2 regions of the Paenibacillus sp. Negev47 genome follow, and region 2 is predicted to be linked to the other one. Evidence: a T-box and tRNA genes for the amino acid it is inferred to sense, from the RefSeq annotation. Region 2 holds a T-box; the other holds one or more tRNA genes.

Region 1 (8,730 bases), on a different replicon from region 2:
AATTCAGGTGATGTGAATGAAGCATTTCTTTGTACACGTTCGATATCACTTCTGAATTCTTCATCTATGATCAGATTAATGATCTGATTTCCTACATCTCGTATACTTCTCACACTATTCACTCCAATTTAATTTTTATGAAGAAGGTAGGATTCGAACCTACTCAGCTACAAAGCAGCAGATTTACAGTCTGCCGAAACTCTCCAACGTTCCCGCTTCCCCAAAATATAAATGGACTCTGAAGGATTCGAACCTCCGTATGTGGCGTTTCAAACCACCGCTAAACCATCTCAGCTAAAAGTCCACACTAGACTGCGAACAGTCTAATAATGCTTGCTGCAATGAGACTACTTGGACTCGAACCAAGAATGACTGCTTAAAAGGCAGCTGTGATAACCATTTCACCATAATCTCATATTGTTCCTGATATACTGTCAGCCAAGGTTTTAGTATTAGTATATACAGAAACATTATATTGTTTGTCCTTATTGTAGGATTCGAACCTACATCCCCAAGGTATGACTTACCAATTAGTCGATCAGGACATAAAGCTTACTCAGTGGGAATTGAACCCACGACATCCTACTTAACAGGTAGGCGCTCTAACCTCTGAGCTATGAGCAAGATAAGCTGGATAGGCAGGGGTCGAACCTGCAAGACCTAAGTCGCTTGATTAACAGTCAAGTGCGTTTACCAGTTCCGCCACTATCCAATAATATAAGGAGAGTAAGGGATTCGAACCCTTGAGGGCTTTTCAGCCCTGTCGGTTTTCAAGACCGATGCATTAAACCAGACTCTGCCAACTCTCCATAAACGGTGCGTGTAGGATTCGAACCTACGCGAGTGTTACCTCCTAACTGTTTAGCAAACAGCCCTCTTCAGCCACTTGAGTAACGCACCTTATTTTTGTTACACTGTTTCTTTTACTGGAACTTCTTTGATAAGCAAATCGTCAATCTTGTTTCTCGTTGCTGCAATAGATTCATTAACACCTGTATCTCCTCCATCAGTTAAACGGATCAGAGAATCTAAATAACGAATTAGTAAATCTGCTTTTCTGAAACTTGCTTCATTCATAATTACACCTCACTTCACAAAATTTAAAAAGCGGCCTACGGGACTCGAACCCGTTTTGGTGGGTTGGAAACCCACAGCACAACCTATATACCAAAGCCGCATGGTACAAGCGGTAGGATTTGAACCTACGATCTCTTCCTTCCAAGGGAAGCGAGGACAACCAAACTCCTCTACGCCTGTATATTGCTGCGTTCTGGAATTGAACCAGATTTATCAGGGTTATGAACCCTGCTGAGATTACCTACCTCCCACCAGCTATATTGTTGATTATCTGTAAGTAATAAGAGTAATCAACTTCGTAAATTCCCAACGTTTTTCCAAGATGATTTTTGCCTGTTCAATGTCGCCTTCAGATTCCTCTAAAGCTTTTTTGCAATCAAGCATTCCCTTTCCTGTTTCTTGTCTTAGTTGTAGAACTAATTCTTTATCTATTACCATAAGAATCTCCTTTTTTAATTCAGTTTCAGCAAGGAGTGGGAATGGAACCCACTCGAACTGATCAAGATTCTAAACTAGTAAACCAATCGATTCGTAGTATTCCATTTCCAAATCAAGAACTACTAAAATGTCATCATAAGACATTTGAATTCCCAAGTTTTTAAGACGATCATATACGAAATCTGCGATTTCCTCAGTTGACACTTCGATTTGATCTTCATTGTACTCTTCCATTGTTTCACCTCACTTTTGAAAAACGAATACTCCCTAAGAGACTCGAACTCTTACGCCTTACAGCAACAGGTTCTAAGCCTGTCGTGTCTGCCATTCCACCAAAGGAGCTTATTAACCAATCGTGAGGAATAATAGAAGCAGAAACACTCCTAGTGTAAAGAATCCGAATGATCCTATGACCAATACAACGTATAATGCTATCAAAGCAGTTCTAGTCGCTAGATTAATCAACTTCATTTTATATCCCACCTGTTTGGTTTGTTATACTGGCTACGGGACTCGAACCCATACGTCCTAACGGACAGCAGATTTTAAGTCTGCTATGTCTGCCATTCCATCAAGCCAGCTTGTAATAGCGTGTACGGGGATCGAACCCGTGATTTCTGATAGAAAGTCAGATGTCTTACCACTTGACTAACACGCCGTATTGTATATTACATTAATCTCAATCTTCTTACAGAAGTGTCTTCACTAACCTTATTGCTCTGATGGTCTTCAGGAACACTTACAACAAAATGTATATCTACAAGGCCATTTTCATATGTTGCATTGACTATGTGAATATCATTTTCATGAATAGGAAAATCTAATTTTTCTATAATTGATGTTTTATCAATAAAAACCTTTCCATGCTTTAACATGTTCTCACCAACTTCCATTAGTAATTAAGATATACTCCTTGCTGGACTCGAACCAGCGACCGATAGCATATAAGACTACAACTCTAACCAACTGAGTTAAAGGAGCTTAGAATGCCGAATGCAGGAATCGAACCCACGTAAGTTGCTTACAAGGCAACTGTTCTACCACTAAACTAATTCGGCGTAAAGCGCGATCAGGGAATTGAACCCCGTTCTCCTGATTTGCAGACAGGTAACGCACCGTTTGTCTTATCGCGCATAGGATGGTTTTGCATTTTTTCTTACGGGAATACCTAACCCTATCAACTTCAACCATCAAAGCTTTGAATGTGTGTATGCATCCACAAATTACGGTATGAATCTGCACTCAATCGTGCGGAGCGTATAGCTCAATAAGTTCGGCGTAGAAAGGATTTGAACCTCTGACTCCTACCACCAACGGTAGGTGTTTTACCACTAAACTACTACACCATAAAATGTGACCAGTCAGACTCGAACTGACGTATCTTGATTCACAATCAAGCACCTTAACCAACTAGGCCATGGTCACCATAACAATCACTCCTGCCTTACCAGCCATGTACAAACCGATAGGACAATCTACAAGTTCCTATGAAACTAAATCATGGATTTTATCGAACGGGCTTACATATAAGCCCTGAACTTCTCACTCTTAAATTTTGACAATAAAGAGCTTTGATTCTTCAGTCTTGACCGCTTGAGTCTTGAGTCCTTGAGCTTTAACCACTTTTGCCCATAATTGGCTCATAAATTTAGAATACCTTCTTGGTATTTTCTTTTTCCTCATCGCTATGAAGTATCTGATTAGATAATAACCCTTATCTAAGTGGGTGTGAGAGTTAACCAGTTTTCGATAAAGCAGAAGTTATATTCATTTTACTTTACACCTGTTCAGGCACTTCAATAGTTGTCTTAACATTAGATTCGGACAACACAAAGTCAACTTCGTTCATGAAATCTTCGATCTCTTCAGTCAACGTTTTGATTTTTTCAGAAAGGTTCAATGGATCAATCAATTTGGACTGATTGAGATCATTAAAAGATTTCGACAAATTTTCTACTTGATCTTCTTTACCCTTCGACTCTTTGCCTAGCATTGTTTCAATATGCTTATCCAAACGTTCTTTTACTGATTCGTTATCATAAACTACCTTGCTAGTAGCTGTGTTGTATCCACTACGGAACACTTGTAAAAGTGAGTTCTGATAAGTAATTGAAGTCTTACGCTCAATCGCTCCTGCAACAGTCATTTCTTTCCCTGCAATTTTAACAGGTGTTTCAGCATTGGATTTAACAATAGCTGCTTTGATGAAATCTCTACGCTTGATCAACTGAACAATTGATTGATAAGCTGAAAGTGCTTGAACATTAAAATCCTCTACAGTCTGATGTCCATTAATTTTGTTGTTACCTGTTTGAACTGCAATGAACTTAGCTTGTTGAATAGCTCTCGTAATTCGTGAATCCAGCAATTTCAACTCATTTAATGCACGTGTAATCGACATTTCCATTATTGTTTTATCCCCTTTTTCTCATTCATTATTTAAATATATTACAAGTGAATAATACAATAGCTTGTGTCCATTATATTATTCACTTGTAGCACATTTTTATTGGCACAGGGCCAAGGAATCGAACCCTGACCAATGGGTTTGGAAGCCATCATGCTAATCTTTACACCAGCCCTGCACATCTCTTAACTGTTTATTATTATATCATTTTACTTTACACCTGTCAAATCTCTATGAAATTCATAGTTTGAGATTTGAGGGACTAATCTCATACAATCAAGCATCAATCCCTCGACAGTAAAATCATTATATCATTTTATTTAACGTCTGTCAAATCAATCACAATTCCGCAAATACTTTCGAAGCATCTGAACGAATATCCTCTTGCAAGCTTACAATTCCGACTAGTGGATGGCCTTTTAACTTCTCTATAGCAATGTACAATCCATTATTATGAAGGTACTTGTCTTCTGCTTGATTAAAGTCTCCACTGAATACCACACAGGAGTTGTCTCCAAGTCTCGTTCCAATCAGCTTGATCAGCTTCAGGCTTAAATCCTCAGCTTCATCAACCAAGATGAATGTATCATTAATAGAAAGTCCTTTCATATAATAAGGTATCTCTTTAACCAACTGGCCTGTTGTCTCCATTTGTTGAGCTTCAAACTCTCCACCGTTCAAATGTTGAATGATTGGTTTATAGAAATCTTGTGTCTTATCTTCTTTTGTCCCTTTCAGAAAACCAATTGCTTCACCAGAACCAATAGGGTTACGAACAATCATTAACTTACTGTGATGCTTGCGGCTGTTGTTGCCTTTAACAAATTCAAGTGCTACTTTAGCGCTTAAGAATGTCTTACCTGATCCATATGTTCCTGCAATGATCTTAATAGGAATGTTCTTATTCCACAACAAGTCTAAGGCACAAGCTTGATGAGCATTTTGAGCTGTAACAACACGCTTAGGAGGTAAATCAATGTCAATCAACATTCCTTCATGGTAGCGGCAACAATATACATCTTCACCGAAAGTAACAATTAAGTACTGATTCTCTAATAGTCCATACTTATTTGTTTGATCTTCATATACTTCAGCAAGCTCTTCATCGCTAAATACTTCTACTTCTTTAATACCAGTATACTCATTCAGTCCTGATTTTTTACTGTCATCTGCAATAACTGGGATGTTGTAACCTTCTGCTTTAAGCTCCAGATTGTAATCTCCAGTGATAATGCCATAACCATTTTCAATACAAGCCTGAATAATCATATTATCTACATAAGTAGACTCTTTTTCATCTTCATCTATCCATTTGTAATCCTTCAAGTCAAAAGTGAATCTATCTCTGTTTTCCTTAATGAATCTTGTTGCTCTACGAGCCTGAAATGCTAACTCTGTTTTTTCACGATTTGCTTTATGTTTATCTAGCTCTCTTAGTACGTGAGACAAAATAACCACGTCAACATCATTGAGTGTATCTAAACTATCTAATAGAACATTAGTATCAACTACATATTTCAATGTATCACCATTCTCTCTGTAATTTTTAATAGGTGAAGATATAGCAAAAAAGCGACAAGGTTTCCCCTGCCGCTAATTAAGTTATCTTAGGCTTTTACAACATCTTTAAGTTTGTCAGACACTTTGAAACCTACAGTTGTAGTAGCTGGGATTTCCAGAGCATCACCTGTTTGTGGATTACGTCCTGTACGAGCTGCGCGATCACGGCGTTCATATGTTCCGTGGCCTACCAGTGCTACGTCATTTCCTGCTACCAATGCTTGTTTGATTGCTTCCAGTACTGCATCTACTGCTTCACGTGCATCTTTCTGTGTGCCACCTTTTACTTCTGCTACCAACTTAATAAACTGATCTTTGTTCAACTTTGCCATTCTTAATCATTCTCCTTTTTCTCTTCTAATTTTTTTGTATATTACTCAGGTTTCATTTTACTTTACACCTGTAATAACTTAAATCAATTTCACCATTTCGCTTTTAACTTCAGTGAGATTTTCGTCATAAAATTGAATCTCATCTCCATCATCAATCACCAGTATGGTGGACATAGAAGCTTCATTTAGGTAATCATTTGTCGTTCCAAATTCTTTTTTCGCTTTGTTCAATACTAGGTACTGCTTAACATCGCTGCTAATCTGAAATTTCTCTGAATTGAAACTGAACTTATTGTCTGTATCTACAACGCACCAACCGCTAAACTCTGCTGTATGTAGTTTTTCTTCAATAACTTCAACTTTCGACTTCTTCTTTGACAACAATCTCACCCTCTTGTTCTTCTTTGTGATTGCACAAATAATTCGATAAAACTTCTAAACAAACTGTAGTTTTTACATTTCTATACGTTGTGAAATAGATGCTCCATTCGTTAACTATATCTTCAACGATCCGCTTCTTTTCCTCATACTTTAAATTTGTATCCAACTCAAGCTTGTTTCCATTCGGTAGTATAAGCTTCATGATGTTTCCTCATTTCATAATTATATTATCATTTTACTTTACACCTGTCAAATCCGGTGGTAATCGTTCATGATATTTTGAATGAGTGAAACCATCATTGCTTAACTTCGAATATAATATCATTTTACTTTACACCTGTCAAATCTATAATTATGAGACGCAATATTATTTCTGTCCCTTGCATATGCCGCACAACTTGTACTTGCGTCTCACAACCATGTACTTATAATATCATTTTACTTTACATCTGTCAAATGACTTCGATTTCCCCTTTAAGAATCTCGCAAAGGAACGTATTCCTTCTAAGGTTTTCAAACTTTTGCAATGCCATGTTCAATGTTTCTGGCTGACATAATATGATAAGAAACTCTTCTGGCCTTGTCCAAGCTACATATAATAGGTTAGCATTCAATTGATGGAAGTGTGATTTATCTGATATAGACATTACCGCTTTAGCTGCACTACCTTGTGATTTATGCTTGGTAAGAGCGAATGAATGCAGAAGGTTTTCCAATATGTTTGAAGAAATCAGAACTTTAACACCGTCAAAATCAACGATCACATTTCTCATTTCACTGTTAACTTCTAATATAACACCTGTGTCGCCATTCATTATATCAATCTTATTCTCCTCTAAATCAAGCAACTCATATGTGTTTGAAGTATTAATTACATTGTCATCTACCCTTAATATCATTGGTTCACCATCTTTTATCTGTTGGATAGTTGATGGATGATCCTCATTAGGTGGATTTGCTATCTCTTGCAAGTTCCTATTAATAGAATGTGTACCCAGCTTTCCTTTCTTGGTTGCTGATAAGACCATTATATTTTCTGCACCATAATTTTCAAGCAGCTCTTTGTAATAATGCTTATAACCCTTCTCCATCTTCTCTTGAGGACATGCCACTAGAATACAGTTGTCGCCAAATTTCTTAATTCCTCTAAAGTCATCTTCAATGAATTTCTTGCCTAAACGTACTGATGTAACTAAATCCAGAATTCCACCTTCAGATTGACGGAACACTATATCCAACATAGCCGTTGGGAATTGACCGCTTTCTTTCATATCGTATAAGAAATTTCCTTTATCTACAGAAGGTATTTGAAAGTCATCTCCAATAAATACAATTCTAGCATTTGAATTCATGATTGAATGCACAAGTACATGTGCTAATGCTACTCCACACATTGAAGATTCATCTACTATAATAACGTCTTCATAGATCGATGAGCCTACTGCTTCACCAGAGTCATCACGTTTGCCTATATTAGTCTTCTTGTGAATTGTCCATGCTGGCCTGTCAGTATATTTTGACAACACTTTAGATGCTTTACCTGTAGGAGCCATTAAAGCAAAACTCAAGTTTAACTTTTCTATCAAGTTTATACATAGCCTTTGTAACATTGACTTACCACACCCTGCGTAACCAACAAGCAGCGACACATTGAAATCTCTAAAGTTGTAGAAGAATTCCTTCTGTTGATTAGTCAATTTAATGGAGTATAGCTTTTCTTGTTCTTCAATGAATTTCTCCACATCGAAATCCAGTGTTGTAGAATAATTCTTCATATTAAGAAGTCGTTCAGCCAACTCTTTTTCCTGCTTAAACGTTCGCTCAAGACAGTATCTTGTATCGATTTTAAGTAATCCTTCTGCTGTTAAAAGGTGTTCTTTAATGATATTCTTCTTCACTTTTAACAAAGCATATGATCGTGAAATCATCGTACTTTCTTTAATATAGGTATCACCATTCGTCTCTACTTCTCTGATCACATGCCTTAAAGCTGCATGAATTCTGAACGGACTTAAGCTGTCTATACCTATCTTTAAAGCGATTTCATCTGCTGTCCTGAATCCGATTCCAGCCAAATCAGTTAGGATATATGGATTCTCATTTAATTTTTCCTTCAATAGAGTAGGTGACGTATACTTCTTCAGAAGCTTGTTGAGTATCCCATAATTTAAGTCAGGGAACTCATTGATCAGTTCTTGTAGTTCAAGATTGGATAACAATCTCTCCTTGATCTTCTCATATGTGAACGATCCCATACCGCTAACTTTACTATAGTCAAACGTATCATTCTTCATTAGCTCAATCACATCTTGATCTGGATAAACATCATATATCGCTTTGAATTGAAGTGGAGTTACGAAATTCTTTACATACTCTTTTATCTCCTCAATCGTTGCTGGTATCTCCTGATATATGTTCATGATCTCATATTGTACACCCCATTTGGGATCGTTAACGATCTTCGCGCGAAGTTTACATACAGCTCCTGAATCTAATCTGTGAGTCTTCCCTTTTACAGACATATTTCCGTACTTG
Region 2 (24,016 bases):
TCTGTAACGGCTGTAACTAGCTTGCCTGAGGACATTTTCTCCAAAATGTCTGTCATTTTACCTTCGAGATGCAATCCATTATAGAAAATGACTTCCGCTTGCTCCAGCTTGCGAATATCACCTTGGGATGCCTTGTACAGGTGGGGGTCAACGCCCGGACCCATCAGACCGGTAACATCAACATATGCCCCGCCTACCTCACGTGCTACATCCGCAATCATACCCGTTGTCGCTGTTACCTGTACTTTTCCTCCATTGCCTGTCTCTGCATTGCTTGAACACGCTGTAAGCACCACAACCAGAACCAGAGCCGCAAGTGTAATGAATCCCCTCTGAATACTCCTCATTTTCACCATTAACAATTCAAACGTCCCCTTTCCCTCACCTAAAATAATTGTCCATATCTAATTTTGTTGTACAAGGTATCAAGTTTTAATCAAGACTAATAATGTTTCCCTTGTGCAAATTTTATCCGAAGCCCAAAAAAAAGGCAAGGGATAATTTCCCCTGCCTTTCCAAATTCATATGTTGGTCACTTCATTAACCTGTTAGATATGATGTTAAAAGAGCTACACCTGCCGCGTTTCTTTTACATTACTCGTTGTCTTTTCCTTCGTCTTTTTTCCCTTTTGGCGTTCCATCGAGACCATATACTTCATCATATGCATCAAAAATTTTCCGTGCAATTGGCGAAGCACTGACTGACCCGAAACCACCTTCGGGTACCACAACAGCTACAGCAAGCTTCGGATTATCCCGTGGTGCAAAGGCAATAAACACACCATTCTCTTTCTTGTTCGGCCCTGTCCCCTGCTCTGAAGTTCCTGTTTTCCGAGCATAATCGTAAGGGAAACCGTCAAATGAACTTACTTTGGTCACCATTCCTTTATGCACTTCATTCCAGTGCGCATCAGCAAAATCAACTTCATTGAGTACTTTAGGTTTGATTTCCTTCACCACATTACCATCCGCATCACGGATTTCCTTCACCAGATGTGGTTCCATCCGTTTGCCTTTATTGGCAAGCATCGTCGTGTATTGTGCGAGTTGCATCGTGGTGTATTTGGCTTGCTGTCCAAAGGAGGCAAACGCCAAACGTGTTAGAGCTGATTCGTCTTTATTAGTATATTCTAGCCTACCCAGAAATTCATTAGGCAGATCTACACCAGTGGACACACCCAAGCCAAATTCCTTCATGTGTTTGTCCCAGATATCAATTCCTTTATCCGAGCCATATTTGCTCAACAAACGTTTACCAACCATATCGATCATGAAGGCATTGGAGGATTTCTCAATTGCCCTTCTCGCATTAATAGAACCATTATAAGCAGAATGTGAGTTCCTCACTTGTCGTCCGTCTTTCCCCAAGATAGCATATCCCTGATCGGGATAGGTCTGTCCTGCTGTAAATAACCCCTCTTTCAATCCAATAAGGACACTTAGCGGCTTGATTACTGATCCAAGGAGTACAACGGATTCGGCCCGACTAGGCTTGTCATCATTCGGTGGGAATGACTCGGTGGTTCCGTTCCGGAACACATATTTGATTTTGTCATAATCCCAATCATTCGGATCATAGTCCGGCATACTCGCCATAGCCACCACATTTCCCGTATCCACTTCCATCGCTACTGCGTATCCGGTAATCGCCTTCGGAAGTCTGCGCAATTCGTCCGTTATCGCCTCTTGTGCGGCCATCTGAATTTCCTTGTTGATTGTGGAAACCAGACTGTAGCCTTTCTCCGGTGGTGTTTGTTTCATCGTCCCCTCTGGCAAATTACGTGAATTAATATCAATGGATTGGTAACCGCTACGTCCACGAAGCTCTTCCTGATATTGTAATTCCAGACCATCGACCCCCACTTTTTCTTGCTGGGTATAGCGCAGTCCAGGATCACGTTCTGTTGCCTCCGCCTTGCTTATTTCTATATATTTATCCAAGTTTTCCTGTTGACCTTTGAACTCTCTTGTATATCCAATCACCTGGACGGCAACACCATCCGGATCATATTTTCGAATGTTTTCTTCCAGTACCATGGCACCTGGATACTCCGCCTTCTTCTCCATAAAATAAGCAATTTCTTTCGTGGTTAGATCCGACTTGACTAGGCGAGGGGTATACCCATGTGCCTTCTGAGATTTGAGATCCAATCGTTTGATGATCTCTTCCGCGTCCGGTTGCTCTTTGTCCCCTGGATTAAACTGCTTAAACACAGCGGCCAGATCATGAGCCAGTTCCTCCGCTTCCTGCCTGCGTTCATCATTCCGATAATCCTCATATAACAGTACATAGAGGGACTGTACAGGTTCGGAATAGGCGAGCGCCACTTCCCCTGTCGCATCATAGATGGGACCACGAACAGGTGCAAGCGGAATGTCTTTGGTATTACGACTCGTTTCCATATACGTCAGTTCAGGACCTTCCACAAATTGCACAAAGGCCAACCTGAAAATAAGGATACTGAATATGACAAATGCCGCGAAAAAAAACACATTCAACCTTGCGGTGGAAGGCTTGTTAACGGGTGTGTCTTCCTCAGTCATGGATTTCTTTTTTAATCGGTTAAACATCTTTTTAAGCCTCTCCCGTTCCTCTATAAAAATAAATTCTTTAATCCGTTCTGTACGTGTTCAATTTCTTAATTTTGATCCTATCTCATACAAGTCTACCAAAGGTTAGCTGTCACGTCTTTCAAATTTTGGTTACATTTTCGTAAACAGAACCGTTACATTAACCAATCTACCGATTTCAATGTAAACACTGACATATCAACGTTATCTCGTTCTCCAGAAAGCGTTCATCCTTCCCTTATATAAACGTGACATAGCTCAATTGGTTACACATTAATGTAATTAATTCCTTCCCCCCACGATCCATTCTCCGCGTGAAAACAAAAAAGAGGACCCACGAAGGGTCCTCTCTGTAACCAATGCCTCACATCACTGTGTGCCTGATTCCGATTCTGAATCTTTATTCTTGTCTTTTTTCGGTACACCGTCGAGACCGAATTCCTCGTCATAGGCATCGAAGATCGCACGTGCAACCGGAGCCGCACTGCTCGATCCAAAGCCCCCTTCGGGGATAACCACAGCGACAGCAAGCTTTGGATTGTTACGTGGTGCATAGGCGATAAACACCCCGTTATCCACCAGTTTACCGCCTACTACCTGTGTCGATGTTCCTGTTTTTCTGGCAAAGTCGTATGGGAATCCGCTAAATGCGGATACCTCGGTTGCCATGCCTCGTTGTACTTCATTCCAGTAGGCATCGTTAAACTCCACCGTGCTGAGTACCTTCGGTTTTACTTTCTCGACCACGTTGCCTTCCGAATCCCGGAACTCTCTAACCAGTTGTGGCTCCATCCGCTTTCCTTTGTTCGCCAGCATTGTGGTGTACTGTGCTAACTGCATGGTTGTGTATTTCCCCTGCTGTCCAAAGGAACCATACACGAGACGAGTCAGCGAGCTTTCCGTTTCGTTCATGTAATCCCGTATGCCCAGGAACTCATTTGGTAGATCAACCCCTGTGGATACTCCAAGGCCGAACTGCTTCATGTACTCATCCCACTTGTCAATTCCGTTCGCGCCATATTTCGAGTACAACTTCTTCCCAATCTCATCAATCATGAATACGTTCGAGGAATGACGAATCGCATCATGCGGACGCATCGCACCGTATACATGCCCCGATGAGTTCTGTACTCTGCGGTTGTCTCCACCAAAGGTCGTTGAACCTCTATCCGAATAAACCGTATTCGTAGTGAAGAAACCCTCTTTCAAGCCGATCAAGACACTAAGCGGTTTGATCGTGGAGCCGAGTAACACGATCGATTCGGCTCTCTTTTTAGAGTCATCCGGAGGGAATGAACGAATCGTACCATTTTGATACACATATTTAATATCATCATATTGATCATTCGTGATACTGCCCGTTCTCCAGATGTTGGTGTCATAGTCCGGCATACTGGCAGCAGATACGATTTTCCCGGTATCCACTTCCATCGCAACCGCAAACCCGGTCTTGGCATTCGGATGCAATCGACCGGAAACCGGGTTCCGGTGAAGCCAGCTCAACTGATCCAGGATAGCCTGTTCCGTTTTCATCTGAACGTTCTTGTTAATGCTGGAAATCAGGTCATACCCTTTCTCCGGCGGGGTTGAACCTGCCACGCCTTCAGGCAAGTTACGCAAATCAACATCAACCGATGTATATCCGCTTTTGCCGCGGAGAGCATCCTGATATTGCAGCTCCAGTCCGTCAAAGCCTACGAATTCATTCTCCGTATACACAAGGCCCGGATCCGTTTGCTTTTTATTGGCCTCGTCCACCTCTTTGTACTTATTCAAGGTTTTCGAGCTTCTGAACTTCTTCAGATAACCGATCGTCTGAACCGCTACCGTGTCCGGATCATAGAATCGTACACTTTCCTCGACAATCTGAATGCCTTTAAACTCATCCTTATGCTGCAAGAAATAAGCGACTTCTTCCTCGGACAGATCACTCTTGATAAGTCGGGGCATGAAACCATTCGCCTTGCGTGAGTTCAAGTCCATAGCTTCAATGATCTGCTCCACCGTAAGTGGCTCTGAATCCTTCAGCTTGTACTGTTCAAACACGTCATGCAACCGGGTTGCGATGTCTTGTACTTCAGCTATATTCGGATTCGGCTCGCCGTTTACATCACCATAGTTTTTATACAGCGTCAGGTATAGCGACTGAATGGGCTTGGAATAAGCCAGCTTCACTTCACCTGTGGAATCATAGATCGTGCCTCTCACGGGAGGCAGCGGCACATCCTTGGTAATGTTGCTCGCTTCTTCCTGACTGAGCTCAGGTCCTTCAACAAATTGTAAAAATGCCAAACGTACAATAATAACGCTAAAAATAACAAAGGAAACGAAGAAAAATACGTTCATTCGGTAGCTAAATCGCCGTTTGTCTGTAAGTTCATCCTTCTCATTGGAATGCTTTTTCATCCATCCTACCTCTTTCATGACTTGATGCATACCGCTCAAACTGTTTCTTCTCGGCATGATAACCTGGCAACGTCGTCATATGAAGGACCCATGTCCGTTGTACTGTCAAGCTGATTGATCCTTTAGATGGGTGTCGGCAAAATTCGGAGGATTAAACCAATCTCCACTAATCGCCCATGTCGGATCAAGCGGAACCCAGCTCTCGGAATCACTCAAATACACTTCATTCCACGCATGTGGACCGTATCCTCCCTGGCCGTTATAGCCAAGTCCTGTAACGACTTTGACTTCAAGTCCTTGTGAACGGGCCATCACTGCATAGAGACGGGCATAATCAATACATACGCCTTTGCGTGTATCAAATGTATTCTGCGGAGTCTGTTCATGCCATATGCCCTTTTGCTCATAGTCATCCACTTTACCATAGTCATACTGAATACGTGAACCTACCCAGTCATATAGCGCTCTTGCTTTGGCTTCATCTGTCGATTCGCCTTTAACAACCTCACGAGCCGCAGATTTAATGTCTGTCGGAATATTATGGTCAATGACTTCATATTTGCGTTGCAGGATACCGCCCAGTTCCTTCTGCACAGCCTGCGTGAATACGGGAAGCTTGTCCTTGATGAACGTGCCAGACAACGGTTCGATAACCGATTTGGCCCCTTGCATATATATGGGAGATGCCTCTACATATCGGCTGAACATGCTCCCAGGGTAGAGACTGACAATCATGAACAGCACCGCAATGACTATCATTCCGCGGACAGAGCCTATAATCGTGCCTATCAATGCACCTGTCAACCTGCTAAACATACCTTTAGGAGCACTTTCCTCGCCTAGCCCCTGCCTGCTGCTAAACATAAATGAAGACAGCAATCCAAGAACCAATCGGATGAGTCCGTAGCTAATTACAAATAATACAGCGAACCGCATCAGCGGGAAATCTGCAATCGCTGTAACCAACGTATAATACATCTGTTCCCACCGATTCAACTCACGGTTAGGCATGGCTGAAGCATACGCAGACAACCACTGCTGCACATATGGCGCAAGCCACATCGTCAAACCGATCGACAAAAGAATACCAATCACCGCCATAATGCCATCCATCAGGAACCCGAAGAGTCTGCCTGCTGAACGCGAAGCCCCTCTGGACCATCCCTGCAACAATGAAGCAGCCACAATCAGCAGCAGCATAATGGTGATGCCATTAAACTCCTTCAGGCTGTCCAGCCAATTCTGCAGCACGTACTGATTCCCCCTTTTACTACGATGCTGGTGCTGTTTTGTTCTCCTGTGCCTGTTCGACAAACGTACGTATGGTTTCATTGTCGAGTTTCCATTCGCCGAGTGAAATTCCGCGGAAGGTCACATCGACTTTATCCGATTGTGTTCGGCCCTTAATCTCCACATTGGGACTTGTGATGGTGAATGCGCCATCCTGTCCTTTGACGTATGTTGCTTTGGAAGCTTCCTTAAGCATCATGCTGGTCGCTTCCTTCTTCAATGTGTCCATCGTACTGGATTGTACGTCTGTCACTGTCTGTTTGATCTGATCAATGGAGATGCCGCTGTATATCAGTAGAGCCGCAATAATGATGATGGCAATCGCCCATTTCAATACGGTTTTGACCACATTCAGAACAAAGAACAAAATGATCAACGCAACCACGATCACCAGCCAGTTCTGCATCACAAACTCTTTCATTACTTCTATGTTCATGACTACACCTTCCGTATTAGAATTCATTCGTTACACTTCCCGAATATTATACATGATTTCCGAAGCTGCTGTCAGCTAAGCCCTCCCTCGTAAAAATAAACGGTCTAAGTTCGTCCCGCCAGGCGTACAAGTAGTACCATGAGGTTCTGCTAGCGAACGGGGAACACGTTCAAGACCTGTAATGTGAATATGCATCGCTTAACAAGGAGGGGCTTATGTGAAAACAGCCATCTGGCTATACCTATTTTTGTTCCTTGCCGTATTTGATTTGCACGCTCAGTATCCCATTCTGACCCCTTTTGCCATCTCGCTTGGAGCCGCCCCTACCTTCATTGGCTGGATGATGGGCATCTATTCCTTAACGCATCTTCCTGGCAATCTGATTGCAGGAACACAAATTGATAAACACGGAAGTCGCCGCTACATTGTTTTCAGTCTGCTTGGGGCAGGATTCATCCTGCTTTTGCAAGCTCATGTCCATACCCCATGGCAACTACTGGCGCTGCGTTCCATCAGCGGTTTTGTGCTGGCCTTTCTGTCTCCGGCATGTCTCGCCCTGCTTGCACAGCTATCCAGCGATCCAGTAAAACAGGGTAAGTATATGTCAGGTCACGGGGTAGTTCATACGCTCGCTTCGGTTGTATCTCCAGCAGCTGGTGCCATTATTGTGGGTTCTATGGGATTCTCCGCTACATTCTCAGGCTTAGGTTATCTACTTATTCTCACAGGTGTCATTGCATTTTTGACCATGCCCCGCGGTATTGTCAAGCAGCATGAGAAAGTAACGGAACCTGCGAAACCTGACGTCGCACCCGCAGATACTACAAGTGCATTCCTGCCGGTATCCTGGCGATACTTTGCCTTGCCTCTGGTTATCGCCTGTGCTCAGGGGATTCTCTTTTTCGAATTACCCCTGCGGGGAGGCGGACATTCGTCCATGATGTCTACCGGCCTACTGTTCTCCATAATCAGTATCGGGGCCCTCTCCACACTCAGCATGTTATTTCTCAATCGGTATTCCCCGAAACTGCGACTGGTTACGGGTGTGCTCCTGATGTCCTTATGTTTTTTTGTGATGGCAGCTATTCCGCAAATTCCGTTGTCAACCGCATTGTTTGTACTTGGGATGTCCAAAGGTATTATCTTTCCAGCTATGGCTACCCTATTTATTCGTCTAAGCGGAGGAAGCAAGTTGGGGCGCATTTTCTCGCTGCAATCCATCGCCACCTCCATTGGTTCTTTCATCGGCCCCATCACAGCCGGACAACTCCGTGTCGGGTTATCTCCCTATTTCATTGCCTTTGTTCTGTTAATGATTGGCATGCTACTGCTTCCATACTATACTTCCAGACGCGAAGCTTCCCTGTCGGATCCGAAAAGTATATTGAATTAGGCCTGTATTTGCATTAGCTTTGCATCATTCCCCCAATTACAGCTAAACTATATACAACGGACTGACGTTTTACACACGAACGGAGCGGCCTAGGGATCATCAGCGCCGTCTTTAGGATTTCATCTTTTTCTTAAATACCGTCATTGGGTATGGATGATCATTGGAAGTAGTGAAGGGAACGGAATCGATTTTGAAGAAGCGGTAGCGTTCGCCTTTGTCTCCATATTTCAACCTATAAAAAATCAATCAGAAATTTGGAGACAACAGCGATCGAAGGAACGATCCGTAACCGTAACGGCCACTCCTGATCAGAAATTAAATCCTGAGGTACGTGAAAAAGAATTTAGAAATCAGAGGTGCTCCTGTCCGTGTAGTGAACAGTGTAAAGAAAAGCAGTCCATTTTATATAATCCAGTCGATTTTCGCTGCAACATTTCCCGGGGAATGTCGACATAAGCTCTCGAACAAGAGGTGAATAAGATGCCTATTCATGTCATTGTGGAAGGTAAGAATGACCGAAGCAAATTAAAACGTTTGGTTGGACCCGAAATCAACATTCTATGCACGTTTGGAACGCTTAATTCACTCAAGCTGGAGACCCTGCGCAAACAGGTCGGATATGATGAAGTTTTTTTATTTATGGATAATGATAGTTCCGGCAAAAAAATTAGAGGTGTGCTTCGGGATGCTTTCCCGGATGCAGTACAGATGTATACACGACGAGGATATGCAGGTGTAGAAGGAACGCCTGATGAGTATATCATTGCCCAGCTGGAGAAGGCCGGGTTAGAGACATACATCCAATACCCTGAACATCCTCTCTATTAAAATGGAAATACAAAAATGCTGCCTTTGGGTTGATATCCAACCTGAAGGCAGCATTTATAGTATGATGATCAGATCATTATTCGTTGATCAGATTGCGAATATCCTCGGCAATTACAGCAGGCACAACGTCCTCTGTATTAAAGGCATTATATACCTTGCGCAGCTGGTTGTTCTCATCCACCAGCCCAATCATGTTCATATGGGCAAAATCGTCCTTATTCTCCCCTTCGATCAGGATCTGGAATGAATCCCTGGCGAACTGTTTTGTTTTGTCCATATCCCCTCGCAAGAAGTACCATCCCGAATAATCCGCATGGAAGCGGTCCGCGAAAGTCTTAATCTTCTCTCTTGTATCGACTTTCGGGTCGAATGAAATGGATACAAACGAGACATCTTTACCGAAGGTGTCGTCCTCTTTCAACAGATCCTGCACCTGGGATAACGTAAACGTCGTAATCGGGCAGACATCTGGACAACTGGTGAAATAAAAATAGAACAATCGGACTTTCCCTTGAGTATCCTCCAGGGATACCGTACTCCCATCTACATTTTCCATCGAAAAGGATTGGATTTCACGAATCTCGGGTAATTTTTCCTTACTGGCAAATACGGTGCCCCACATCAGATACACAGCCATAATCAGTGCGAGCCCCAGCAACATCCATGTCCATTTGTACTTTTTCAGCATCTTCCTCGTCCCTTCTATATCTCCTCTAATGAATACGCATACATATGTGAATCAAAAAAGTCCTCACGGCCGTTACGCTTAATTCATGCATTGTGACATATGTATTCAAAGAAACCTACTTTTTATGAGATTCTATATTATTGTAACGGTTTGAAGGAACTATGCCCATACATTATTTCAACGTTGTACATCATTCGATTTGTATTGTGCATTCTCTGGCGTAATTTCTCTCTGTATCCGATATAAAGTTTATCATAGGAAATGTGGAAATAGTTTGACAAACCACGTACATTTATTGGTTATAATACATTTATTGTCATCAGTTTGAAATTTGGGGTGTTTTGCATCCTGACAGGCGGATATTATACACTATATATGGGTATCACCTAGATAGAGAAGCAATATGCCTTAGAACGATACACCACACAAAGGAGACGTTTATGGATACCTCTACACATTTTGTCATGGGGATTGGTTTAGCCGGTCTGGCTTATGTCGATCCGGTCGTCGCGTCAAATCCTATGCTGGCAGCTGCGGTAATGGTTGGCACGATCGCCGGTTCCCAGGCCCCTGACATCGATACTGCGTTACGTCTCAAAAGCAATTCGCTTTACATCCGGAATCATCGGGGCTTGTCACACTCTCTGCCATTTCTCCTGTTATGGGTTCTGCTCATCACTGGCGTCATTGCACTGATATTCCCTGGTGTCCCTATGGGTCACGTTGCCACTTGGACCGCTGTAGCCGTAGGCTTTCATGTATTCACTGATCTGTTCAATACCTATGGAACTCAAGCTGCCCGGCCTTTTACGGAACGCTGGATTGCCTGGAATATCATTCATATTTTTGATCCGTTTCTATTCACCACGCACGTCGTGGCTATTCTGTTATGGGCCTTTGATCTGTTCGCCCCTGCACCAATCTTCATTACGTTGTATAGCTTGACTGGTTTATATTATGTATGGCGGACGATTGCTCGTGCACAAGCGGTTAGAAAGGTTAGACGTCTTGATAACAGCCCAGAGCAAGCTAAATATATCGTCATTCCGACGATATCCTGGAATCGCTGGCATATCGTTAAAAAAGTTAAAGATGGCAGTTATGAGATTGGTAAAATGGATGGTTCTAATCTGGCATGGAGCCTGCACGCCTCATCTTCTACTCATGCGGCCGTTGCTGCTTCACGCAAATCACCGGAAGTCAGTGCCTTCCTCTACTTTACCTCCTATGCGGTGGCCGAGGTTGAAGAATTGCCTGCCGGTTACAAGGTACGCTGGGCAGATGTACGTTATCGACACCGGAAACAGTATCCATTTGTCGCTGTAGTCGTGATGGATCGGAATTTCGAAACAATCGATACGTATGTGGGCTGGTTAAGTGATGAGAAGATGGAGAAAAAACTTTTATCTGCACGCCCTTGACGAAGCGAGCATGGCAAGGCACAATCAGACATAGGAACTGATACGCGAGAAAGCCCGGAGCGTTTCGCCCCGGGCTTTCTGTTTATCCTGTTTTGTTGCTGTTTGGTTAAGATAAATTATTTGCCAGACCCAGCCAGAGACTGCTCAGCGATTTGTACCAGACGTTTGGTGATATATCCACCCAGAGATCCTGTTTCACGGGAAGTGTAGTTACCATAGTAACCGTCTTGTGGGATAGTTACACCCAGTTCCTGTGCAGCCTCCATTTTCAATTGTTGCAGTGCTGCAGTCGCTTGAGGTACCACCAAGTTGTTTGAAGAACGAGATCCTTGAGCCATAATTTATAATCTCCTTTCAATCTGTGTCTGTAATGTATTGCAAGCTTGCAAGATTATTATGGCTCGTACGCTTCAGGTTATACGGAATTTTACTAAATTTGTAGATGGAGGTTTTTCCCAATGAGCAAAGGCTTATCCTTATGGTTCGCATTCTCTTCGATCATCTTGTTAGCGGTTACAGCAATTACAATCTCCTACTCTGGTTGGTTAGCCGGACTACTGTTTGTGCTGTCCATTGCCAACATTGGTTGGGGATTTGTGATTCGCGCCAAAAAAGAACGTCAGGAAGTTCGCTCGACCGCTTCAGAGCCTACTTCTTGAACAGGTCATTTTATAATTCAATAATAAACGTACAAATAAAGAGGAGTCCTTCATTAGGGCTCCTCTTTATTCATGTTAACTATTCATTGCGTGAAATATGATAATCTTGTACAGCACTACAGTTTACGTTTAGGAACAAACCCCATACGTTCTTTCACTGCATCCAACGTTTGAGCAGCAACTTCTTCTGCACGGCGGGCTGACGTATCCAAGACTTCGGCCAATTCGCCAGACTCGCGAATCTCATTATACCGTTGTTGCAGCGGTTCAATCACAGATACAACCACTTCAGCCAGTTCCTTTTTGAACGGACCATACATCTTGCCTTCATAACGCTCCGCTACTTCCTTAAGCGTCATACCGGCACATTCCGCGTAGATACTCATCAGATTGCTAACTTCCGGTTTGTTCGCCGGATCGTATACCACTTCACGCCCGGAATCCGTTGTAGCACGGCTGATTTTTTTGCGAATAACATCTGGCGGATCAAGTAGAGCGATATAGCTGCCAGCGTTAGGGTTACTTTTGCTCATTTTTGAAGATGCATCATCAAGTGACATGACCCGAGCACCCACCTGCGGAATATACGGATCTGGAATGGTAAAGTACTCCCCATAACGGTGGTTAAAACGTCCTGCCAGATCACGTGTCAGCTCCAAATGCTGCTTCTGGTCCTCACCTACTGGCACAAGGTCAGCATTGTATAACAAGATATCAGCAGCCATTAATGATGGATAAACGAACAGTCCGGCACCAACGGAGTCTTTACCGGATGATTTATCCTTAAATTGAGTCATACGCTCAAGCTCACCCATGGAGGTCAGCGTAGTCATCAACCAGCCCAGTTCCGCGTGCTGCGGTACATGGGATTGCAGAAATACGTTGGATTTCGACGGATCAATGCCTGCTGCAATAAACAGCGCAGCTACAGCTTCTGACTGTTCACGTAATGCTGCCGGCTCTTGAGCCACGGTGATGGCATGAAGATCAACCACCATGAAATGACACTGATAGTCATGCTGAAGTTTTACAAAATTTTTGATTGCACCAATATAATTACCCAATGTGAGCTTGCCGCTCGGTTGAATACCTGAAAGTACTGTTTTCATTGCACATAACGCCTCCCTGATTGTAAATAAAAAGCTCCCGCCATTCTCTGCGAACGCAAAAAGGCCCCACATCCGCAAGGGACGTGAGACCGTGGTGCCACCCTTATTCGCTTTTCTTCCATTGCTCCTGACCCTGAATCAAGTCATGCCGAAGAATTGCCTTCATTGTTCCGTAACGTGGATTATACGGCAGACTCTAGTGGGGCAAGCCCGTTGCTGGCTGCGCCTGTTCAAATCCACACTCAAGGGTCCATTCGGTAAAGAGTTCACACCGGTTCACATCAACCACCGGCTTTCTGAAGAGGGTTCTCTTGGCCTACTTATCCCTGTCATCGATTTCATGTCATTTAATTCTAACTAAATGCTTTCAGAGTTCCATCTTAATGCGCACAGGCGCGAATGTCAAAATGAGATGAACTTTTTTACCCCGCACACCAAAATCTGTTATGATGGAATTGCTTATCCTATTGTTTACTTCACTCGAAGTAGAGCAGGAAATAGCTGGCATGTACACAATGACACGCCTGCAGCAGTATAGTCATCACAACTGCTTGCAGAAGATTTCAAGTGGGAAAAGGAGCATCGATATGAAACAAGTGACCAAAGGCCAATGGAATGGTTACGACACGTATATCCTACATAGCCGTGAATTGGAAATCACCCTGCTGCCGCGTCTTGGAAATAATATTATTTCTATTCGCGATTTAGTGCAGGACAGAGATGTCGTCCGTCGTCCGGATGAAGACGATCTTGCCTTTTATCTGCAGAAGCCGTACCATTTTGGCGTTCCTCTTCTGATTCCACCTGGACGCATTCATCGGGGACAATTCGAATATGAAGGTGTTCGTTACCAGTTCGATCAAAATACGGCGAATGACAACCATATACACGGTCTCCACCGTACCCAATCCTGGTGTGTCAGTGACATTGAGGAAGATGAAGACGGCTGTGCAATTACGACCGAATTACTAACTGAAAATGAAGAGCACTGGATGGCTCAATTCCCGATTCCCCTGAAGCTTGAGATGACGTTCAGATTGCAAAACGCTGTATTTAGCCAGCGTCTGCGAGTTACCAATCTGAGCTCAACACCCGCTCCTTTCGGAATGGGATATCATACATGGTTTTTGCTAGACGGCAAACCTGCCGACTGGACATTGCAAGTGCCTGTTTCCGGACTATACGGACAGAATGAAGAACAACTCCCTACAGGTGAAATAGAATCTCTAGGTGAATGGTCTGCTCTGAACGAAGGCATCAACTTGCATGGACGTAACTGGGATACTTTGTTGAAAGCTACCGAAGGTGAACCAGCAACGGCTTACTTACGCCGACAAGATGGATATACATTGAAATATTCAGCAGATGAAGCATTTTTCAAACACTGGGTTCTCTTTACCAAAGGCGAATCCGATCAATTCTTGTGCATTGAACCGTATACTTGGCTCCCGGATGCACCCAATCTCGCTTTATCGGATGATGAGACAGGCTTGATTCGCCTGGAACCGGAACAACCTGTTGAGCTATTTACACGTATTGAGGTTATACCTCCTACAGACTAAGCGAGCTTAGCTTATCATCCTCTATGTTGCTTTTTGCGCATATGAACCTATATTTTGATATCCTTATACAACTTGCCGACCCGCACTGGGTCGGCTTTTTTATATGACATATCTACCATTAATCATCCACTTTTTTCCTTACGCCATATCATGTATATTTCCGTATTCTCTAACCATACTAACATCACCAAGCCATAAGGAGGTGACACATATGTACGGAGGTCAAAACCAAGGTAGCGGTAGCCGCTCCAACAACCTGGTCGTTCCCCAAGCAAATGCAGCATTGCAACAATTGAAAATGGAAGCTGCACAAGAGCTGGGTGTGACGATTCCACAAGATGGTTACTACGGTAACTATACTTCCCGTGAGACAGGTTCTCTGGGTGGATACATCACTAAACGTCTGGTGCAAATCGCTGAGCAGCAATTATCGGGTCGTTCGTAAGCTCGTAATTTTTGCTTAAGTAGCGTAAAAATGCAAAAGCGGCCTTCTTCGGAAGTGCCGCTTTCTCTTGCGCAATGAATTATGAGGTCGACTCCATACCTGAATCCTTGTTGTATGTATTGGTTCTAGGGTAACGAATCATAAGGCTGGCCATATTGTAATTAGATTCCATCGTTGCATCTACCAAAATCATACCTTGTCTTACCGTGAAGTCATACGCTATTTCTCCATGTGTCCAATTACGCTTGAATTTCAACGTTTCCAGAGCCATCGCTCGGAAAGAAGTTCTTTGGGTATCGTTTAATCCTCCATCCTCGATTTCCATCTGTCCATCGCGTCCGGTTATCGGATTATGTCGAATTCCAAATTTCCCAATTACGTTGTTTCGTATTTGCACAAAAACTACTCCTGAATCTAAACCTGATAATTCATGATCAAGCTCTTTAAATACCAAATCTAACTGTCTTGCTAATGAAAGCTGTTCAATTTTCATAATAACACTCCTCCTATAAGCTTATAGTCCTACTCGACAAGGACTTACGACTCATTATATGACAACATATATGCTCATTCAACAAAGAATGATAAATTTGGGTAATTATAACTATAATTTGCACAATTAATTGCCATTCCACTTCCTTAAACCGAGTTTTTTCACTTATTTGCGACAAAATATTCGAGAACTGAAAATCGGGATCTCGAACAAAAAAAGCTGCAATCCTGTGTCTGTTAACACGGGATTGCAGCCATTTCATATATATTCAACCTATTTATCGTTTGCTGTCATCTGTAGAAACTGCTCAATATCGGCAATAACCAAGTCCGCAGCATTTTGCCAGAAATCCGGTTGCGTCAGATCGGTACCCAGATGTTTCTGAGCAAGTTCTTCGACCGTCATACGCCCTGTATCACGTAATAAATCATCATATTTATCTGCGAATGCTGTACCTTCCTGCTGGGCTCTTGCATAGATTCCCGCACTGAACATATAGCCGAACGTGTACGGGAAATTATAGAATGGCACACCAGTCAGATAGAAATGCAGTTTGGATGCCCAGAAATGAGGATGCTCTGATGCAAGCGCACCGCAGAACGCTTCCTGTTGTGCCTCCACCATTAATTTGGATAACTCATCCGCATTCACCAAGCCTTTTTTGCGTTGCTCATAGAAACGATTCTCAAACAGGAACCGGGCATGGATATTCATAAAGAACGCCACACTACGCTGTATCTTGTCTTCCAGCAACGCCAGCTTCTCTTGCTCATCTGTTGCCGCCTGTACCAGGGCATCTGCTACAATCAGTTCGGCGAACGTGGAAGCCGTCTCAGCCACATTCATCGCATAGCGCTGATTCAGTGCAGGTAACTCTTCCATAATGTGTTGATGATATCCATGACCAAGTTCATGCGCAAGAGTCGACACATTGGATGGCGTCCCGGAGAAGGTCATGAAAATTCGGGTTGCTTTGCTAAGTGGCAGAGACGTACAGAACCCTCCTGGGCGCTTGCCAGGACGATCTTCTGCTTCAATCCAGCGTTTCTCAAAAGCCATCTCTGCAAACGAGGAAAGTTTAGGACTGAACTTGGCAAACTGTTCAACAATATTAATCGCTGCCTCATCATAAGTGATTTTGCCACTCGATTGGCCTACAGGTGCGTCTACATCGCTCCAGCTGAGCTTGTCTACCCCCAGCAGTTCCGCCTTGCGCTCCAGATACTGAACAAGGGCAGGTTTAGCCCCGTTAATCACATCCCACATCGTATCCAGTGTCTGACGTGACATCCGGTTGATGGCCAGAGGTTCTTTGAGGATATCATCCCAGCCACGTTTCTCATATAACTTCAGACGGAATCCTGCGAGGTGGTTCAGTGTATCTGCGCAGAAATCTTCGACATCGGTCCAAGCCTGCTCCCAGTTTGCGAATACCGTCTCGCGTACATTCCGATCACTATCGCTCAGCTTGTTGGCAGCCTGTCCTGCGGACAGCATCACCGTTTCCCCATCTTGCTCAAATGGAATGTTTACCTTGCTGACAATCGTGTTATAGAATTTGCCCCAACCATGGTAACCATCAACACCCAGATCCAGAGCAAGACCTTCCAGTTCCGGCGACAGCTTCTCACGAGCCAACGTGCGACTCTCGTTCAATGCAAATGCCAGAGGCTGAATATCTTCCCGAGCATTCCACGCGTCCCACACCGAATCCGATGTCTGACTAAGTGTATTATCGAACTTCGACTTACTCCCGTTCAACATCGCACTAAGGGAACTGATTGCCCCCTGAAGCTGCGTTGCTTTCTTGTCCTTCTGGTTTTGTGATGAGAGGCAAGATACAAACGCAGAACCTTCCGATATGCGGACATAGCAGCTTTGCAGCAGTTCCAAAATGGGATCAAATGCAGCCGTCTCTTCTAATGAAGTCGGTGCAGGTGTTTCGTTCAACAAATGTTGCAGTTTACGTACATCCTCTTCCAGTTCGATCAGATATGCAGCGAATGATTCGGAGGAAGAACCTCCACTAAAAATGGACTCCAGATCCCATACGGGGTGTAATGGCGTTTTCATTTAATCAGGCACCTCTCTCTATAAATTGGATCGTTAGGATTGAATTAAAAACTGGTTTTCTGTATGCTGTATCTCTATACTAGAGAAATACTTATAGCAACCTTCAGGAGGTAAACGTATGAAACCTTTACAAGTATCGGCTGATACAGCCGTCAAATTAGCAGAATCCTTGGGCGTACCTTTGGAGCACCTGATGCACATGCCCCAACATATCCTGATGCAGAAGATTGCGGAACTCGCCAAACAAGAAGCATCCAAACCTGCCGCAACAGAAGGCGAACAGGAATGATTCCGTTTGAGAACAGCTGGCCTTACGATATTGTCATGGGAGATATCTATGTACAGCAATGCCCTTACTGTCATGCAAGCAATGTGCTGCTCCCCCTTAAACCGAAAGAGCTTGTGCTCATTCGCGAAGGCAAAAAGAAATTACTGGTCTTCCCCTGCTGTAGTGCCAGCATGACCGTAATCGACAACGACAGTGACTATTTGTTATCCAGTCGTCCTGTCCGTAACTAATCCAAGATTAACCCTAGAAGGGGCTACGTTTCGTAGCCTCTTTCTCTGCTTCCAGCATCTCTTCAGGGAGTTCCAGCTTACCTGAAATCATCTGTTCGCGCAGCACGGCCCACTGTTCCCTTGAAGCACGAATCATGGCCACATCTGTGATCCGCTTGTCATGAATGACCTTGCCGAACCATTGCACCGCTTCATTAAACCGTCCTACCCTGCGGTTCAACTCCCCGAGCAAATATAACAGTTTGGCTTCATTGCCACCCGTTCCTTCACGTTCGAACACCTTGACATAAGCCTCAAGGCTAAATTCAAGAAAACGATGTTCCTGAGCATGATCCTCCATATAACGATACAGCCAGGCAATATGATGAAGCAGACCAGCGACGACACGGTCCTTCTCCTGGATAACCTGTGCACACAGCAAAGCAAGCTTGTACGTAGCCAGCGCCTGTTCCAGTGTCCGTGCTCCGCTATAATCACGTTTTACCCAGCGATTACCGATCTGTTCCTTAAAAGCCTTGCGTTGCGCATCATTCAAGTGCTCCGTTGCGTTCTCCGTGGAGGCAAACCCGCATTGCGGACAGATGCGAACCACATAAAAATCCGGATTCTCCAGCTTGTAATATGCACAAAAATCAGAATCTGTCCGGTAAGGCCTTTTCAAGCTCGGTCTTACCCGTGAGGTGTCATACTCGGTTTCACAATAATGACACGTCACTTTCACCTTATACAGCGGCTCTAATTCCACTCGGTTCCCCATTCCTCTCCCGTACGCTTATATTCGTATTCGGAACTATGGCGTATTCACAAAATGATGTGCAGGCCCGGATAAACGCTGCAGGATAAACGAATGCAAGGGCTCCTCCACACCAATCTGTGTTAACGCTTGATTCATACACGCAAGCCAAGCCTCAGCCCGCTCAACCGTCACTTCAAAATGCATATGACGGGCACGCATCATCGGGTGTCCAAAAGCCTCGGAAAACAGCCCTGGTCCTCCGAAAAACTGAGACAAAAACATATACTGTTTGTCCATGACCGGCTGAATATCTTCCGGAAAAAGTGGAGCCAGTTGCTCATTCTGCTGAACGATCGGATAGAAAGCCTCGACCAGTGCGCGAACACCTTTCTCGCCGCCAAGATTGTCATAAATACTCAAACTGGGATTCATTCGTCTGATTCCCCTTTCTGATGTCGAATTTTGCCATATATTACACGTTCCGTGAACATTGTGAAAACAGTAACAATATTCAGGCTACAAAAGCCTTTATCTCCATTCTATCAAAAAAAACCAAAAAGTCCTATATAACATGAAATCATCAGAATGCATGACCAGCTATCTGTATATAGGCCCTTCTTCAGCACATTAAACAAAAAAAGCGCCAACCGCATGGGTTGGCGCACTAGATATCCATTAATAACTCCGCCAATCCTCTTCCTCAGAGCGTACCAGCGAGGCACGTATCACATATACAAAAGCACAGACCAGGATCCCGGTGACAAGACTCATGATCATCACTCCATCCGAATTGAATTCCACCTTGGAGACAATTAGGTGACGTTCAGGCGTTTTTCCCATTTTAGCACACATCACTTAAAAACACAGCCACTTTTGCAAGCGCTTTCTATATATAATTTTGTACTGTTTGTCCGCTTTTTTTCATATATTGATGGCAAAAGAGCCACTGACTGCTGCACACCGACCATTCCAAAATAAAGGAGAAGAATTCATGGCTGCTCCACAACGACTCACCCATGTCCTGATCACACTCGCTCTCCTGATCCTTTGTGTGTTAATGGTCTTGTTCCCAGCGGAAACCTGGCATGCAGGTGTACGCGGACTGTCCATCTGGTGGGACGTATTGTTTCCCTCCCTTTTTCCTTTTTTAGTGCTGTCCGAGCTGCTGCTTGGATTCGGGATTGTTCATTTTCTCGGTACGTTGCTGAATCCACTAATGCGTCCATTGTTCCGTGTTCCCGGAAGCGGTGGTTTTGTATTTGCCGTGAGTTGTGCATCTGGTTATCCTACAGGGGCTAAACTGACCGCCCAGTTATGGGAACAAAAATTGGTTACTCGGGAAGAAGGAGAACGGCTCGTTGCCTTCACCACATCATCCGATCCGATCTTCATGATCGGAGCTGTATCGGTTGGGTTCTTTCACAATGTCGCCATCGCTCCAGTATTGGTTGCAAGCCATTATGCTGCTGCTTTTCTGGTGGGTGTGCTCATGCGTTTCCACGGGGGTACAGCAAAAGGCTCACACCCAGACATCTCTTCTAAAGCTTCATCGGAGGAGATGCATCAAAACAGACTGATCCGCGCCATCTATGCGATGCATGAAGCAAGAAAAGCTGACGGACGGGCATTTGGTGAACTGTTGCGCCAGGCAGTCTCCTCATCCCTTCGCCTTATTATTATCGTAGGAGGGCTGGTTGTATTCTTCTCGGTCATAATGGAGTTGCTTGTACAGACTGGTTGGCTTGGCGGATTATACGAGGTAACAGAGCAATTACTGCGACATACCGGCTTACCTCCTTCCTTATCTCCTAGCCTGGTCGGGGGGTTATTTGAAGTAACACTGGGGGCCAAGGAAGCCGGAGGTGCCAGCACCTCTATTCCACTCGTATATAAAGTAGCGGCAGCTGCCTTTGTTCTCTCCTGGGGCGGACTATCCGTCCATGCGCAGATTATGAGTGTCCTCAGTAACACACCAATGAGATACGGTCCTTTTCTATTTGCCAGAGCGATTCATGCGCTAATCGCACCTGTGCTCGTTCTGCTGTTATGGACACCCATGATGGGGCGTTCTTCTTCCCCTGTTCTCATGGATTCCGGTTTCATCCCATCAGTATCGACGTATACTCCGGACTGGGGACTGATCTTTTTGTCCGGAATGATTGTTTTTGTAAGCCTCATCGTGTTGTTGCTATTCTTAGCGATTTTAAGTTCGATTCTCAAACCTAGACGACAAGCCAAAAAATAAGCCTACCATTCATCACTATTTAACTGAATATGCATCCAAACGTTGTGTTCTTCCGCGGAATTGATTATCATCGGTAGTATAATGACCACAAAGGAGCTTTCATCTTGAGATACTATGTTCAAGACCGCGGAGACCAGTTATCGATTGATCTCAGTCAGCAGTTTCATGCGCTGGCGAAGGAAGAAGGGTTCAAGCTGGATGCAGAATCGCCGGAGATCGTCATCTCCATCGGGGGCGATGGTACGATGTTGCAGGCATTTCACAATTTCATCGACCGCATTCCGGATATTGCTTTTGTTGGGGTTCATACAGGCCATCTCGGCTTTTACGCCGATTGGAAGAAGGAAGAATTACGTGAATTAGTTAGATTGATGAGTGGCAAAGGAGATCCGGAGCGTCTCAAACCACGTATTGTACAATATCCACTCCTGGAGCTTGAGATTCGTAAAAAGTCGGGGAATTCCTCTTACATTGCACTTAATGAATTTACGTTAAAAGGTGTGGACGGTACCGTCGTGGCCCAGGTCGATATTAACGATGTGACTTTTGAGATGTTCCGTGGGGATGGAATCTGTGTATCCACGCCATCAGGCAGTACGGCATACAACAAAGCCCTTGGCGGTGCCATGGTGCATCCAACCATTGAGGCCATTCAGATTGCGGAGATTGCTTCGATTAATAACCGAGTTTATCGGACACTCGGTTCACCGGTTATTTTGCCCAAGCATCATCATTGTGATATTTTCTCCCGCAAGGATCAGCGGTTATTGATGACGATTGATCATGTGAACGTGATGGTGGAGGATCTCATATCTGTGCGCTGTCAGGTATCCAATCACAAGGTCAGTTTCGCGCGTTTCCGTCCTTATCCATTCTGGAATCGGGTCCGCACGGCATTTCTGGACTAACATACACACCAAAAAAGCGGTCCTTCTCAGGAACCGCTTTTTGCTTTGGCTTGGGGTTGATCTTTGCTCTTCTGAAGCACAAAGTACGCACAGCCAAAGTTACAATATTCATTGATATAATCCACCATACTGGCGATCATGGAATCCTTCGTAGCTTTGGGATGGTTATCACGGTAAAAACCTTTTAACCGTAACTGGCTATAACCCCAGTCCCCGATAATATAATCATAACGCTCCAGCACTTCACTGTAACGATCACGGAAGACTTCTGGATTCCAGCCCTCTTTATGGTTCTGGACGATTTCATAATTTTTGCCACCGATCTGTACAATGACCGGTTCTTTGGGCTTTTCTTCAACCGATTCAACACCTGACTCCTGAACCGGCTCTTGGATCTGTTCCTGAAGTTGTTCCTGAATCTGTTCTGTGATTTTCTCTTCTTCCAATCCGGTATCCTCCATCACGCGTGTGTTGCCGCCTGTTCAGCATGTTTGGTAGCCGATTTCACCTGTTCATGCGCATGGTAGGAGCTGCGAACCATCGGGCCGGATTCGACATGGCTGAATCCACGTTTCAATCCTTCCTGTTTCAATGCAGCGAACTCCTCTGGCGGATAATACTTTTCAACATACAGATGTTTCTCCGATGGTTGCAAATATTGACCAATCGTTATAATATCGCAGTTCACCGCACGAAGATCATCCATCGTTAATAAAATTTCATTATATTCCTCACCTACACCAAGCATAATGCTTGATTTCGTTGGGATGTTAGGTTGCATTTCTTTGGCACGAGCAAGCAATTCTAGTGAACGTTTATACTTCGCCTTGGCACGCACTTTGTCAGACAACCGCTCAACTGTCTCAATATTGTGATTCAGAATGTCTGGTTTGGCATCCATTACAATCTGCAAAGATTCCCGATCGCCCAGAAAGTCTGGAATAAGTACTTCAACGCTGCACAATGGCAAGCGCCGCCGCACGGCCTTTACCGTCTCTGCAAAAATCGTAGCTCCCCCGTCCTTCAAATCATCACGGGCTACACTTGTAATTACGCAGTGTTGCAGATTCATCTGCTCTGCTGCTTCCGCCACACGTTCTGGTTCCTGCAAATCAAGCTCCGTTGGCAAGCCTGTATTCACCGCGCAAAAACGGCATGCCCTTGTGCAAATGTCGCCCAAAATCATAAAAGTGGCCGTTCGATTGGCCCAGCATTCATAAATATTCGGACACCGTGCTTCCTCACATACCGTATGCAGCGTTTTGGAACGCATCATCGTTTTCATTTCCTGATAGTTATCGCCGGTTGTCAATTTGATCCGAATCCAATCCGGTTTCGGTTCTTTAACACGTTTTGCCAATGCATAAACCTTCTTTCTACTGAAGTTAGGCTGTTGCTCGGAACATATTATACCATGAAAGCGCTGGAAAAACTCCCATTTGTCACATCTTGTGCATTCAAGCCTGATCTGGACAATTTGTTTCAATCGATTCATAACGACAGCTCACATGGATAAAATGAGAACTTTTGAAGAACGCTAACCTTTAGCTTGGTTCATCGGGTACCTTGTATCATTCTAATGGAAAGGGGCTGCTTCCCAGTGCAACAACGCTTGACCTTCAGGCACACATACCGCTTTTGGATCAAAACATTACTTGCAGGTACTCTGCTTCTCCCATTCTTGCCTGTTGACGTTTACAGTGAACCCGCCGGGGCCGCTCCCAAACCACAGGCAGCTGAGCTAAAGCCCGCAGAAATTTTCGCTGCACGTCGCCATTTATATGAGAGCATCGGTCAGATGACTCAGATTCCCTGGTACAGGCTGGCCGCAATTGATCAGTATGAACGAACGATTACCCGTGCACACCCGAAAGATCGCAAGCATCCTGAGCGACTTACAGGTATTTTCATGACCCCTCCGGCATGGAGAGGATGGCTAAATCCAGATGAGACGGATCAACACCCGAACTCCATTCTCTTTTTCAACGGATATGGACGTGACGGTTCTGGGGATGGCCTGGCAGATGCCAACAATGATCAGGATGTGCTGTACAGCATAGCTTCTGTTATTCAGGGTTACGGGCACAAACAAGAGGACTTCAACATTGCCTTGTGGGAATATTATCACAACTCCCGTGCTGTACAACGGATACAACAATTCGCGAAGTTATATGAGCATTTTGACAACTTGGATCTATTTGGACATGCCTTTCCCGTGCCGCTCGGAACCAACT

Evidence for each region. The T-box of region 2 lies ahead of trpS (tryptophan--tRNA ligase). A T-box ahead of a tRNA ligase gene usually reads a tRNA of that ligase, here a tRNA-Trp.
Region 1: it has a tRNA-Trp gene. The T-box ahead of trpS (tryptophan--tRNA ligase) is inferred to sense a tRNA for this amino acid. The anticodon was not compared.

Annotation. Positions count from the first base shown of each region.
Region 1 is NZ_JBZFQG010000001.1:64,011-72,740, forward strand. Features, by position in the region: gene AC4G47_RS30805 (hypothetical protein) at 1-113, opposite strand, end outside; tRNA gene AC4G47_RS30810 (tRNA-Tyr) at 139-222, opposite strand; tRNA gene AC4G47_RS30815 (tRNA-Phe) at 233-304, opposite strand; tRNA gene AC4G47_RS30820 (tRNA-Lys) at 343-414, opposite strand; tRNA gene AC4G47_RS30825 (tRNA-Asn) at 552-624, opposite strand; tRNA gene AC4G47_RS30830 (tRNA-Asn) at 631-712, opposite strand; tRNA gene AC4G47_RS30835 (tRNA-Ser) at 721-809, opposite strand; tRNA gene AC4G47_RS30840 (tRNA-Ser) at 815-900, opposite strand; gene AC4G47_RS30845 (hypothetical protein) at 910-1,077, opposite strand; tRNA gene AC4G47_RS30850 (tRNA-Gly) at 1,107-1,177, opposite strand; tRNA gene AC4G47_RS30855 (tRNA-Pro) at 1,179-1,257, opposite strand; gene AC4G47_RS30860 (hypothetical protein) at 1,345-1,515, opposite strand; gene AC4G47_RS30865 (hypothetical protein) at 1,585-1,749, opposite strand; tRNA gene AC4G47_RS30870 (tRNA-Leu) at 1,777-1,857, opposite strand; tRNA gene AC4G47_RS30875 (tRNA-Leu) at 2,014-2,096, opposite strand; tRNA gene AC4G47_RS30880 (tRNA-Glu) at 2,103-2,173, opposite strand; gene AC4G47_RS30885 (hypothetical protein) at 2,184-2,390, opposite strand; tRNA gene AC4G47_RS30890 (tRNA-Ile) at 2,423-2,496, opposite strand; tRNA gene AC4G47_RS30895 (tRNA-Thr) at 2,503-2,573, opposite strand; tRNA gene AC4G47_RS30900 (tRNA-Cys) at 2,578-2,648, opposite strand; tRNA gene AC4G47_RS30905 (tRNA-Gln) at 2,790-2,861, opposite strand; tRNA gene AC4G47_RS30910 (tRNA-His) at 2,868-2,940, opposite strand; gene AC4G47_RS30915 (hypothetical protein) at 3,293-3,922, opposite strand; tRNA gene AC4G47_RS30920 (tRNA-Trp) at 4,026-4,100, opposite strand; gene AC4G47_RS30925 (PhoH family protein) at 4,262-5,443, opposite strand; gene AC4G47_RS30930 (HU family DNA-binding protein) at 5,530-5,814, opposite strand; gene AC4G47_RS30935 (hypothetical protein) at 5,893-6,195, opposite strand; gene AC4G47_RS30940 (hypothetical protein) at 6,170-6,397, opposite strand; gene AC4G47_RS30945 (AAA family ATPase) at 6,648-8,730, opposite strand, start outside.
Region 2 is NZ_CM177754.1:930,815-954,830, reverse strand. Features, by position in the region: gene AC4G47_RS04455 (metal ABC transporter solute-binding protein, Zn/Mn family) at 1-356, opposite strand, end outside; gene AC4G47_RS04450 (peptidoglycan D,D-transpeptidase FtsI family protein) at 595-2,571, opposite strand; gene AC4G47_RS04445 (peptidoglycan D,D-transpeptidase FtsI family protein) at 2,941-4,977, opposite strand; gene AC4G47_RS04440 (transglutaminase domain-containing protein) at 5,083-6,228, opposite strand; gene AC4G47_RS04435 (ATPase) at 6,248-6,730, opposite strand; gene AC4G47_RS04430 (MFS transporter) at 6,921-8,096, shown strand; gene AC4G47_RS04425 (toprim domain-containing protein) at 8,577-8,924, shown strand; gene AC4G47_RS04420 (SCO family protein) at 9,001-9,612, opposite strand; gene AC4G47_RS04415 (metal-dependent hydrolase) at 10,053-11,033, shown strand; gene AC4G47_RS04410 (alpha/beta-type small acid-soluble spore protein) at 11,150-11,371, opposite strand; gene AC4G47_RS04405 (hypothetical protein) at 11,492-11,692, shown strand; gene trpS (tryptophan--tRNA ligase) at 11,809-12,801, opposite strand; T-box leader at 12,876-13,143, opposite strand; gene AC4G47_RS04395 (aldose 1-epimerase) at 13,389-14,363, shown strand; gene AC4G47_RS04390 (alpha/beta-type small acid-soluble spore protein) at 14,575-14,808, shown strand; gene AC4G47_RS04385 (O-methyltransferase) at 14,888-15,304, opposite strand; gene AC4G47_RS04380 (M3 family oligoendopeptidase) at 15,575-17,374, opposite strand; gene AC4G47_RS04375 (YycC family protein) at 17,493-17,663, shown strand; gene AC4G47_RS04370 (hypothetical protein) at 17,660-17,893, shown strand; gene AC4G47_RS04365 (DUF2225 domain-containing protein) at 17,907-18,638, opposite strand; gene AC4G47_RS04360 (globin domain-containing protein) at 18,684-19,061, opposite strand; gene ylbJ (sporulation integral membrane protein YlbJ) at 19,621-20,874, shown strand; gene AC4G47_RS04350 (NAD kinase) at 20,979-21,782, shown strand; gene AC4G47_RS04345 (YutD family protein) at 21,809-22,243, opposite strand; gene lipA (lipoyl synthase) at 22,243-23,142, opposite strand; gene AC4G47_RS04335 (M23 family metallopeptidase) at 23,383-24,016, shown strand, end outside.